Linked DNA regions of Heyndrickxia acidicola. Each later gene encodes a partner of the first gene's protein in a complex. Links are inferred from orthologs where the notes say so. Each region holds a gene or a part of one and is shown on either strand. Other genes may lie near its edges.

What was found. The genes of interacting proteins can lie anywhere in the genome.
Region 2: the proteins of spoIIQ (region 1) and A5N88_RS01730 are in contact, whole or in part, in a crystal structure (PDB 3TUF), measured with the Bacillus subtilis proteins. The link is inferred for Heyndrickxia acidicola from one-to-one orthologs.

What each region holds. Positions count from the first base shown.
Region 1 is NZ_KV440953.1:3,118,553-3,125,170, forward strand. What follows is about bases 1,898-4,891. They hold spoIIQ (stage II sporulation protein SpoIIQ), read right to left. Parts: upstream 3,806-4,891; coding sequence 2,990-3,805; downstream 1,898-2,989. Other genes in these bases: spoIIID (sporulation transcriptional regulator SpoIIID), read right to left, coding at 2,290-2,553; spoIID (stage II sporulation protein D), read right to left, coding at 4,162-4,891. Outside these bases: A5N88_RS14560 (flagellar hook-basal body protein), read right to left, coding at 1-730; A5N88_RS14565 (rod shape-determining protein), read right to left, coding at 809-1,810; more of spoIID, read right to left, coding at 4,892-5,175; A5N88_RS14585 (TPM domain-containing protein), read right to left, coding at 5,712-6,461; A5N88_RS14590 (LemA family protein), read right to left, coding at 6,458-6,618. UniProt on the Bacillus subtilis protein: Involved in forespore engulfment and required for anchoring membrane proteins on the forespore side of the septal membrane. Forms a channel with SpoIIIAH that is open on the forespore end and closed (or gated) on the mother cell end.
Region 2 is NZ_KV440953.1:378,452-381,796, forward strand. Bases 1-2,735 are described here. They hold A5N88_RS01730 (SpoIIIAH-like family protein), read left to right. Parts: upstream 1-959; coding sequence 960-1,511; downstream 1,512-2,735. Other genes in these bases: spoIIIAF (stage III sporulation protein AF), read left to right, coding at 1-291; spoIIIAG (stage III sporulation protein AG), read left to right, coding at 284-946; accB (acetyl-CoA carboxylase biotin carboxyl carrier protein), read left to right, coding at 2,017-2,526; accC (acetyl-CoA carboxylase biotin carboxylase subunit), read left to right, coding at 2,540-2,735. Also shown: more of accC, read left to right, coding at 2,736-3,345. UniProt on the Bacillus subtilis protein: Involved in forespore engulfment. Forms a channel with SpoIIIAH that is open on the forespore end and closed (or gated) on the mother cell end.

The DNA.
Region 1 (6,618 bases):
AACGATAGGCAGCAAGCATTTGTGTCATTACTTGCGTTTGATCAACATTAGATGCTTCAAGAAATCCTTGATTTAAAGTGAACTGAGTGTTTTGCGAGGCAGGAAGCTTGGCATTATTTACAGTTCCATAAAGGCCGTCTCCTTCTTTTATCAAAGACATCGGTTTATTCGTATAGGCAATCCCAAGTGTTGCCACTCGATTCCCGTTTTCTGATATGTTCCCGTTATTATCTACTGTGAATTGATCACTTTTCAGCTGAATTTTATTTCCGTTGCTATCCAGGACATATAACCCGTTATCCTGTGTCAAATACCCATTCTGGTCTAGAGTAAAATTACCGTTTCGAGTATAGCGGACGTGACCATCTTCCCCCTGTATAGTAAAAAAACTATCAGCACTGGAATTCGTTCCTTGATCAACAATGGCGAGATCCGTCTTTTTCCCCGTATTCTGCAAATCTCCCTGTAAAAATTTTGGCTGTGTTTCCTGAAGGTATACTCCAGTACTTAAACTGCCGACTTGAGTAAAGCTTGGAAGAGACGGTGCATCCTTCACAGGCAGACTCTGCTGGTCCATACGTTGAAGCAAAAGCTGAGGAAAGTCCCTTATGGAAGACTGATCCTGTTTAAAACCCGGTGTATTTGCATTGGCTAAGTTATTGGTTAACATATCGGTTAAACGCTGCTGCGCGAGCATTCCAGAAGCAGCAGTGTAAAAGCCCCTCAACATATTCTTTTCCACCCCATTAGAAGAGTTATTAAATGCCTTTTGGGTTCAAATTGAGTCATGACGGGTAAAAGAAAATAATTATCCAAAACGTCTTCTGGAGATTTTATCAATATTCTCGAGCATAATGCCGGTTCCCACCGCTACAGAATCCATCGGGTTTTCAGCAACTAATACTGGTACTTTCAGTTCCTCTGCGAGAAGCTGGTCGATTCCGTGAAGAAGCGCTCCGCCACCTGTTAAAATAACACCGCGGTCGATAATATCTGCAGATAATTCCGGCGGAGTTCTTTCCAGGACATTTTTTGCCGCATGAGTGATGACAGCCACCGATTCACGAAGAGCGGATTCTATTTCAACTGAATTTACAGTAATGGTTCTAGGCAGGCCGGAAACCATGTCTCTTCCCCTGATTTCCATTGATTCATTACGTGAACCAGGGAATACCGTGCCAATGTTTATTTTGATGTTTTCAGCGGTTCTCTCGCCAATTAACAATTTATATTCTTTTTTAATATACTGAAGAATTTCATTATCAAACTTATCCCCAGCCATCTTAATAGAGGCAGACGTTACAATATCACCCATGGAAAGTACAGCTATGTCTGTTGTACCTCCTCCAATATCTACTACCATGTTTCCGCTTGGCTGGAAGATATCCATTCCTGCCCCTATAGCCGCAACTTTTGGTTCTTCTTCGAGGTAAACCTTCTTGCCTCCGCTCTTTTCAGCAGCTTCCCGAATGGCTTTTTGCTCTACACTTGTGATATTTGTTGGGCAGCAGATAAGAATTCTTGGTTTGGATAAAAAGCCTTTTACATTTAATTTATTAATGAAATACTTAAGCATTGTTTCCGTCACATCAAAATCTGCGATGACTCCATCTTTCAGAGGACGGATAGCTACAATATTTCCTGGTGTCCGTCCAACCATGCGTCTGGCTTCTTCTCCTACCGCCAGTACTTTATTTTGATTTTTATCAATAGCAACCACTGATGGCTCATTTAAAACGATTCCTTGACCTTTTACATGTATTAAAACATTTGCAGTACCTAGATCAATACCAATATCTTTTGCAAACATGAATTGCCTGCTCCTTCCAATTATTTTTTCTTTTTTATCTGGCTTTATTAAGATTCATGTTGATCAACTATCCTTTATTCGTCACATCTATAGATCCGATTGGAAAATCAACTGTATCGGCTAATTTAGCCCTTATTGTCAAAGGATTTTGTGTATTCATATCATACTAAAGTCTCTATTTCCCTAATTTTATATTTTAGCATAAAAATGTCGAGATAAGGAATCAATTGTCAAATTTTCTTAAACATTTTTATGTTAGGCTCTGTTAATCTTGCCTGTTGATTTCCGTAGCAGGACTCGTTTTCCGCGGGCGGCAGGAAAGCCTTTTCGCCGCACGCTCCTGCGGGGTTCTACCCTAACCCGCTTCTCCCGCAAGAGTCTCGCGCCTTCCGATCCAATCAACATTGAGTCATAACAGAAGCTTTTATACAATAAAAGCCCGGAACCATTGTTTAGATGAATGGCTCCGCGCTCATGTTTTAGTTGCTTTGGAATTCTTCTTTCTTATACTTCTGTTTCGTTGCTTCACCGCCCCGAAGATGGCGAATCGATTTATGATAGTCTAATATATCCTTTACTTCATTTGCTAGGTCCGGGTTAATTTCCGGCAATCGTTCAGTAAGATCCTTATGAACTGTACTTTTGGACACGCCAAACTCCTTCGCAATTACGCGAACTGTTTTTCTCGTCTCCACGATATATCTTCCAATCTTGATAGTTCTCTCTTTGATGTAATCGTGCACACCACTCGCCCTCCCCAAATTGGATGTGAGAAGTGTGAAATGAGACTCGCCTTCACTTCAATGGAATAGTAGAGGCCGCATAGAGAAGCGATTATCATTTTAAATAGTCTCGAACATCTGCTTGATTATGTATGCGGAAGAAAGCAAAGAGAACTGCTCTCTATTTTTGCAAGGAATAGTCATGTCTTTAACTGTATATATTTATGGTTAACGACTCTTCACCTCAAACACTCTCTTTGTTTTTGTCAAGTTTGTAATATTTTATTAGCTTGGATAAAAATATATGCACGAATTAAATAATAAGGACAGGATATTAAGAAAATTTAGAAAAAAATATTTTTTAACCCTGCAGCAACTAATCCAAAACTCAATCCGGACAGACTGCATATAAAAAAGAGCAGAACATCTAATTTCTGCTCTTTGCCCAGCTTTTTAATCAGCCTTGGGAATCATTTGTATCGGGTGTAGAATTTGAGTCCTGAGATTTACTGTTTGTATCCTGTCCGTTTGAAGGACTGGATTGTTGAGTACTATTGGAATTGCTTGATTGAGAAGCTGCTCCATCTACTTGAACGGCAGACAATGGTTTACCAAAATAAGTTGTTGGGTTTACAGCGACATTGTCCTTACGGATTTCAAAATGTACATGGATACCTTCATTTTCACTAATCTGGCTGTTTCCAGCATTCGCTATAACTTGTCCTTGTTGAACATTGTCTCCAACATTTACTTGGAAGTCTTTCACAGATTGATATTGAGTCACAACACCATTGGAATGCTGAATTTCGATTACATTACCAAGCATTGCATCTTCTGAAACCTTTGTGACAGTTCCTGCCATCGATGCTACTACCTTAAATTCCTTGCCATTTTTCATGCCTATATCGATTCCACGGTTTGGAGAATAAGTAGAACCATAAACCACCATGGCTGCTTCCTGCTGCTTCTTAGATGCTTTTGCATCATAGAATCCCATTTCTACTTTTGCCAATTCCGGATTTTCTAAAGGCATTTTAAAGTCCTCAACTGCTTTTCCTACCTCAACTGCCGGATTTTTATCTGCCTTCTGGCCTAATAACTCACTTCCATCTTTCTTAAACTGGTCTTTGGCAGAGTTACTTCCCGCAGTTTGGTACCAAAAGATTGCTGTAATAATTAATGCTGCACTCGCTAAATAAATTGCTGGATACACCCACCGTTTTCTAAACAAGCTTTTTACTTGAGAAGATTGTTTCTTTTCTTCCTCTCTCATTTTCATCACCTCAACAATCAGTTTGAACAGATAACTGGAAATATATACATGAGGAGAAAGAATTTAAATTTATTATTATTCGACAAATATTTTTTTCTATGCATGATTTATTATTTTATTGGGTCCATAAGAGTGAATTTTGACCATCATTCAAAATTGATGAAAAGAGAATGGCGGGGGAATCAGAGAGAAAATTGTATTAAAGCTTCTATATTGATAACTCTCGTTTTTCAGCTCATTTTACAGAAACAGCTGTTTCACACCAATGAGCTAACAACCAACATAGTCCTCTCTTACAATGCCTTAAATTAAAAAAGCTCCATCACTTAAATGATGGAAGCTGTTCCTGCTTGCTATTATAGTTTTTTGCCGTTTTGCTTTTCCAGCATGCTTAAATAATCAGTCACTTGTACTCCTTTGTAATAATACTTTACAATATCCGTAAATTTCTTTCCTTCTTGTGCCATGCCATTAGCTCCATATTGGCTCATCCCCACACCATGGCCATATCCTTTTGTTGTAAAGATAATATCATTGTCCTTTCTTATCCAGCTGAAATCGGATGAGGCCAGGTTAAGGGCTTCTCTAACCTGTCTTCCTGTAAAGCTCTTGCCTCCAATAGTAACGGTGCCGACACGGTTGCCTGCTGTTCTGGAAATGATAGTCCCGATGCTTCCATTAGCCGGAATATGGACGCCTAGCTTCGCTTCCACTTCGGCCGCCGATATTTTTACTTGCTTATAGAATTTAGGGGATGAATCATCCCACGTGCTTTTCACACTTCTTAAATAAGGAACCTTATTTCCCCAATAATCCTCGGAGTTTTCTGTATATCCATTACTTGTTGAAAAAAAAGACGCAGAAATCGGTTCTCCATTGTATGTGATAATGAGCCCTTTTGTACTTAAAACAGCCTGACTAATCTTATTGAAATTTTCCTGGTAATCTTTCCCCCAGATTTTCTTTAGTTCGGCTTTATTATGAAAAACCTGATCATTTGGGGTATCTGTGACATTTGCTCCTCCAGGTAAATCGGACCGGCCTCCAAAGTATAAATGATTTACAATAAAAGTCCTGGCAGCAAGAGCTTGAGCCTTTAAGGCTTCTATATTAAAGTTAGCTGGCATTTCGGAAGCTACTACTCCAGCTACATAATCTTCAAGAGGAAGAGTTTCCGTTTTATTGCTCATTGACCGGTATACAGATACTTCTATCTCTGCACCTGTCCTCTTAACCGTTCTATGAGGAGAGTGAATCTGGAGGGAGTTGGTTTTGTTTGATGAAAAGGGAAGAACAAGCAGTGAGGGGATCAAACAAGATACGAAAATAATGAGAATAGAAGCTGCGAATACAGGTTTCATTTGTTTCATGACTAGTGCCTCCATTATTGATTTAGACTCTTTTCGTAAGCTGTGTTGTTATTTGGGCGTTAGTGAACAATGGTCTATCTCCAAGCTTTTATAAAGCAAAAGAAAGAAGAAAGGAAAACTTACAAAATTCCGATTAATCCCTTAAACGAATTAATAGGAAAACAGCTCTGATATACGATTGAAAACTTACAATCTATAATCAGCATATGGAAATGGACAAGCAATTATGACAAGAAAAGCGGAGAGCGCTCGTTCATCGGCGACCAGCATAAGATGAGCCAGAGGTGAGGTTTGCTCTTTAACCTATCCTCTGGCTTGGCTTATGACCTCGAGCCGATAGCGCACGAAGCTGGACAAGAAAAGCGGAGAGCGCTCGTTCATCGGCGACCAGCATAAGACGAGTCAGAGGAGGCTTCCCTACCGACCGCGGAATGAGATTGTCAGCAACAGAAATAAACAGGCAAGATTAACAGATTCTATAAATAAAAAAACCGGCCTTTTCTAAATAAAAGCCGGTACTTACTTTTATTTTGTTGTTACCAATTTCTGCTTGCACCACCGCCGCCAGATGAACCACCGCCGCCTTTTTGATTTCCTCCGCCTCCTCCGCCTCCATTCCTAAAGAAAGCCGATGCAATATTTAGGATTAGATAAGTGAAGGTGCCTCCAAAGAACTTTATATCAACTGTAATAAGAATCAACAGAGCCGCGGCAATCAGCATGATCTGCCATAATGGCAGTCCCTGGCTTGATTCATATGGCTTAGGATTGGTTTTATCGTCTATTTTATATTCTAATGCCACCTCATTGTAAAGCTTCTTATAGGTGTTTACAGCCGCTTTAGCTGGCTGTTCGTCCTTGAGGTAGGGAATTGCATACTCATCCAATATTCTTCCTACTTTTCCATCTGGAAGAGCTCCTTCCAACCCATACCCTACTTCAATGCGAATGTGTCTTCCCTTTGTGTCAATTAATAATAATACACCATTATTTAACTTTTTATCGCCAAGCTGAAATTTTCTAAAAGCGTCTACTGCATACTCCTCCACTGATTTTCCATCCAGACCTTTTACTGTTAAAACGGAAATTTGTGCTTTAGTTTTATCATTAAGGTGTTCCCCTAATTGTGCCAGTTCCTTTTTGTCTTCGCTGGAAAGGATGCCGGCATGGTCCTGAACATAAATATTTCCTACAGGATCAGGTATTTCTGCCTTAACACTTACAGTGAAAAAACTAACCGTTATAAAGGCCCATAAGGCAGTTAAAAGGAAGCCCTTTTTAATCATTTTTTATCACTATTAAAGTCTACAGTCGGAGCCTTATCTGCACCTGCTGCAGCTTGAAAGTACTCTTTTTCATGGAAGCCAAACGCATTTGCTACAATGGCCCCCGGGAATCTTTTCACCTTTTTATTGTAAGATGCAACCTCATTATTATAATCCC
Region 2 (3,345 bases), 2.7 Mb from region 1 along the record:
GACCAATATCAAAAAAGTATACAGACCATTAAGGTAGAAATGAAAAGTGGAGCAGAAACATCCATGGATCCCAACAACATTGAAAAAGTGATTGTAAGCTTAAAAGATGCTGATGACCAAAAGGTGATTCCAGCAGTAAAGCCAATCGTGATCAATCCTGAAAAACCAGTTCAAACTCAGACAAACACAGAAGATAAAAATATTATTTCATTGCTGTCCAATTGTTGGAATATTAGCCGTAATCAGATACAACTTCAATCTGAAGGGGGGGTTCCCGCATCAAATGAATGATAAAAAGGGCCCGTTCGACTGGATCAAGGATAAGCTTTTTCAATCAGGGGAACAAAAGGTGAATGAAAAAAAAGGAGGTAAACTACAGTATTTTTTTATTCTTTTATTAGCTGGAGTTGCCTTTATGCTCATAACAAATATATGGCAAAGCAGCTCGAAGAAAAGCAGCGCTGTCTCACTGAATACATCTGCGCCGCCAAAGTCCGTTGCTGCCTTTGGCACTACTTCAAAGAAGCAAAGCAATGCATTAACCGGCAAAGACTATGAGGTGCGATATGAAAATGAGTTAAAGGATGCTCTCAGTCAAATTGCCGGGGTTGGTTCTGTAGACGTCGTTGTAAATGTGGATGCATCCGAGAGTAAAGTGTATGAAAAAGATTCAACCATCCACAATCAAACTACTACTGAGAGCGACCAAAAAGGCGGACAAAGAAAAATAGAGGATTTATCAAAAGATGAAAAGCTTGCCATCGTTCGAGAAGGTGATAAAGAAGTGCCATTAGTTACAGAAACGAAAAAGCCGAAAATAACAGGTGTACTCGTTGTTGCTGAGGGAGCTGGAGATATAGCTATAAAGGCACTGATAAAAGAGGCTGTTTCCACCGCTTTGGATGTGCCATCCTATCGAGTATCTGTTATGCCTAAAAAAAATTAAGGGGGAATTTTACATGTTACTTAAAAAGCAAACAGTTTGGTTATTGACAATGCTAAGTCTAGTTGTGGTGTTATCTGTCTATTATGTTACTTCAGAACCCAAATCAAGTGATTTGTCAGCGATGGACAAGGTATCCCAAAATACTAAAAGTCAAAACAAAACTCAAACAACTGCCGATAATAAGAAGAATATTAAAGTCGATACTACAAATGCTACTGATGAAGTATTTGAAACCATTCGGATGGACCGCCAGGATAAATTCAGCAAGCAAAAAGAAGAACTGACAAATAAATTAGCCTCTACGTCCCTATCAGCAGAGGAAAGAAGCAAAGCAGCAGATGAAATGCAGCAGCTGACGGCCAATGCCCAAAAGGAACAGGTTTTAGAGAGCATGATTAAGTCTCAGGGCTATTCAGATGCTTTAGTAGAAGTAGATCCTGGAAATGAAGTTCATGTAACAGTAAAATCAAACAGCCATAGCAAAACAGCTGCAAATAATATCGTACGGCTGGTATCGGAAGAAATGAATGCTGCACAAAATATAGCAGTAGTATTTCAAAAATAGGACTGGGGAAGTTTTCCTCAGTTTTTTTATTGTTTAGCTCTGTTAATTTTCTATGTTGAAAACTGCTCGTTTTTTTGCTCATTTTACAGTACAGAAAGAAAACAACAAATTCCTTTAACAAAGCCAACTGTTTAAAAGTGTATAGCTAGGCTGAATTTAAGTTTTTACCTTGAAGATTGAAGCGGATAAACGATACTCCTGCGGGATGAGCAGACTAAGGGAGACCCCAAAGGAGCAGGTTTCACCGGCAATCAATTTATTAGAAAAAACTAATTTTAATTTATATAGAAATGATGATAACTGATTCAAATATTGAATTTAGGTTCACTCTTATCGTATGATATTAGTAGTTCGTCTTTTTAAAGAGAACTGGTGCCATACATAAAAAAAAGTTTGGTATAATATAAAATGAAAGCTCACGGTAATTGAATCTGTGACGGTAAATACTTCATAAGACAAGAAAAACAAGAGCTTGTTCTTACAAATTTAATGAAGAGGTGTAATTATGTTGAAAGTGCAAGAAATTCGTGAATTAATCAAGCTTATTGACCAATCAAGCATTGATGAATTTGAATACGAACATGAGGGTGCATCCATTAAGATGAAAAAAAATACGGGTGTGACGGTTGTAGAACCTCAGTATGCAGTACAAGCCCCTCCTGCAGCTGTTATTCCTGCACAGCCAATCCATCATGAGAGTATTGCAGCTTCCCCTGCTCCGGCTATTTCTGAGGTTCAGAAACAAGAATCTGTTTCAGCAGTGAATGATGCAAATCTACATAAAATTGTTTCTCCTATGGTAGGAACATTTTATGTATCTCCATCACCGGACAGTGATCCTTATGTACAAGAAGGCTCCAAAGTCCAAGCAAACACAGTTGTTTGTATTGTTGAAGCGATGAAGCTATTTAATGAAATTGAAGCAGAGGTAGATGGCGAAATCGTTGAAGTCCTTGTTAAAGATGGACAGCTTGTAGAATATGGACAGCCATTGTTCCTAGTAAAGTCCAAGTAAGGAGCGAACTGATATGATTAAAAAAGTACTAATCGCCAATCGCGGTGAAATCGCGGTCCGTATTATCAGAGCATGCAGGGATATGGATATTGAAACTGTAGCAGTGTATTCCGAGGCAGATAAAGAGGCTCTCCATGTCCAGCTTGCTGATGAAGCATACTGTATTGGACCAAAGGCATCAAAAGACAGTTATTTAAACTTTACCAACATTATTAGTGTTGCAACACTTACTGGATGTGATGCTATTCATCCAGGATACGGCTTTTTAGCCGAAAATGCGGATTTTGCTGAACTATGCCGTGAGTGCAATGTAACATTTATTGGTCCAAGCCCTGAAGCAATTTCGAAAATGGGGACTAAGGATGTTGCCCGTGAAACGATGAAAGCGGCTGGAGTTCCGATTGTTCCAGGTTCACAAGGGGTAATAAAAGATATTGAAGATGCAATTCAAATTGCGAATAAGATTGAATATCCAGTCATTATTAAAGCAACAGCCGGCGGTGGCGGAAAAGGTATCCGTGTTGCAAGAAATGAAGAAGAGCTGATCAAGGGAATCAATATTACCCAGCAGGAAGCGGCTACTGCATTCGGTAACCCGGGTGTCTATCTTGAAAAATATATTGAAGATTTTCGCCATGTGGAGATTCAGGTTATGGCTGATCAATACGGCAATGTCATTCACCTTGGCGAACGCGATTGCTCTATTCAAAGAAGGCTTCAAAAACTTCTGGAGGAGTCGCCTTCCCCTGCGCTGAACAGTGAAATCAGGGAACAGATGGGACAAGCAGCTGTCAAGGCTGCCCAAGCGGTTGACTATAC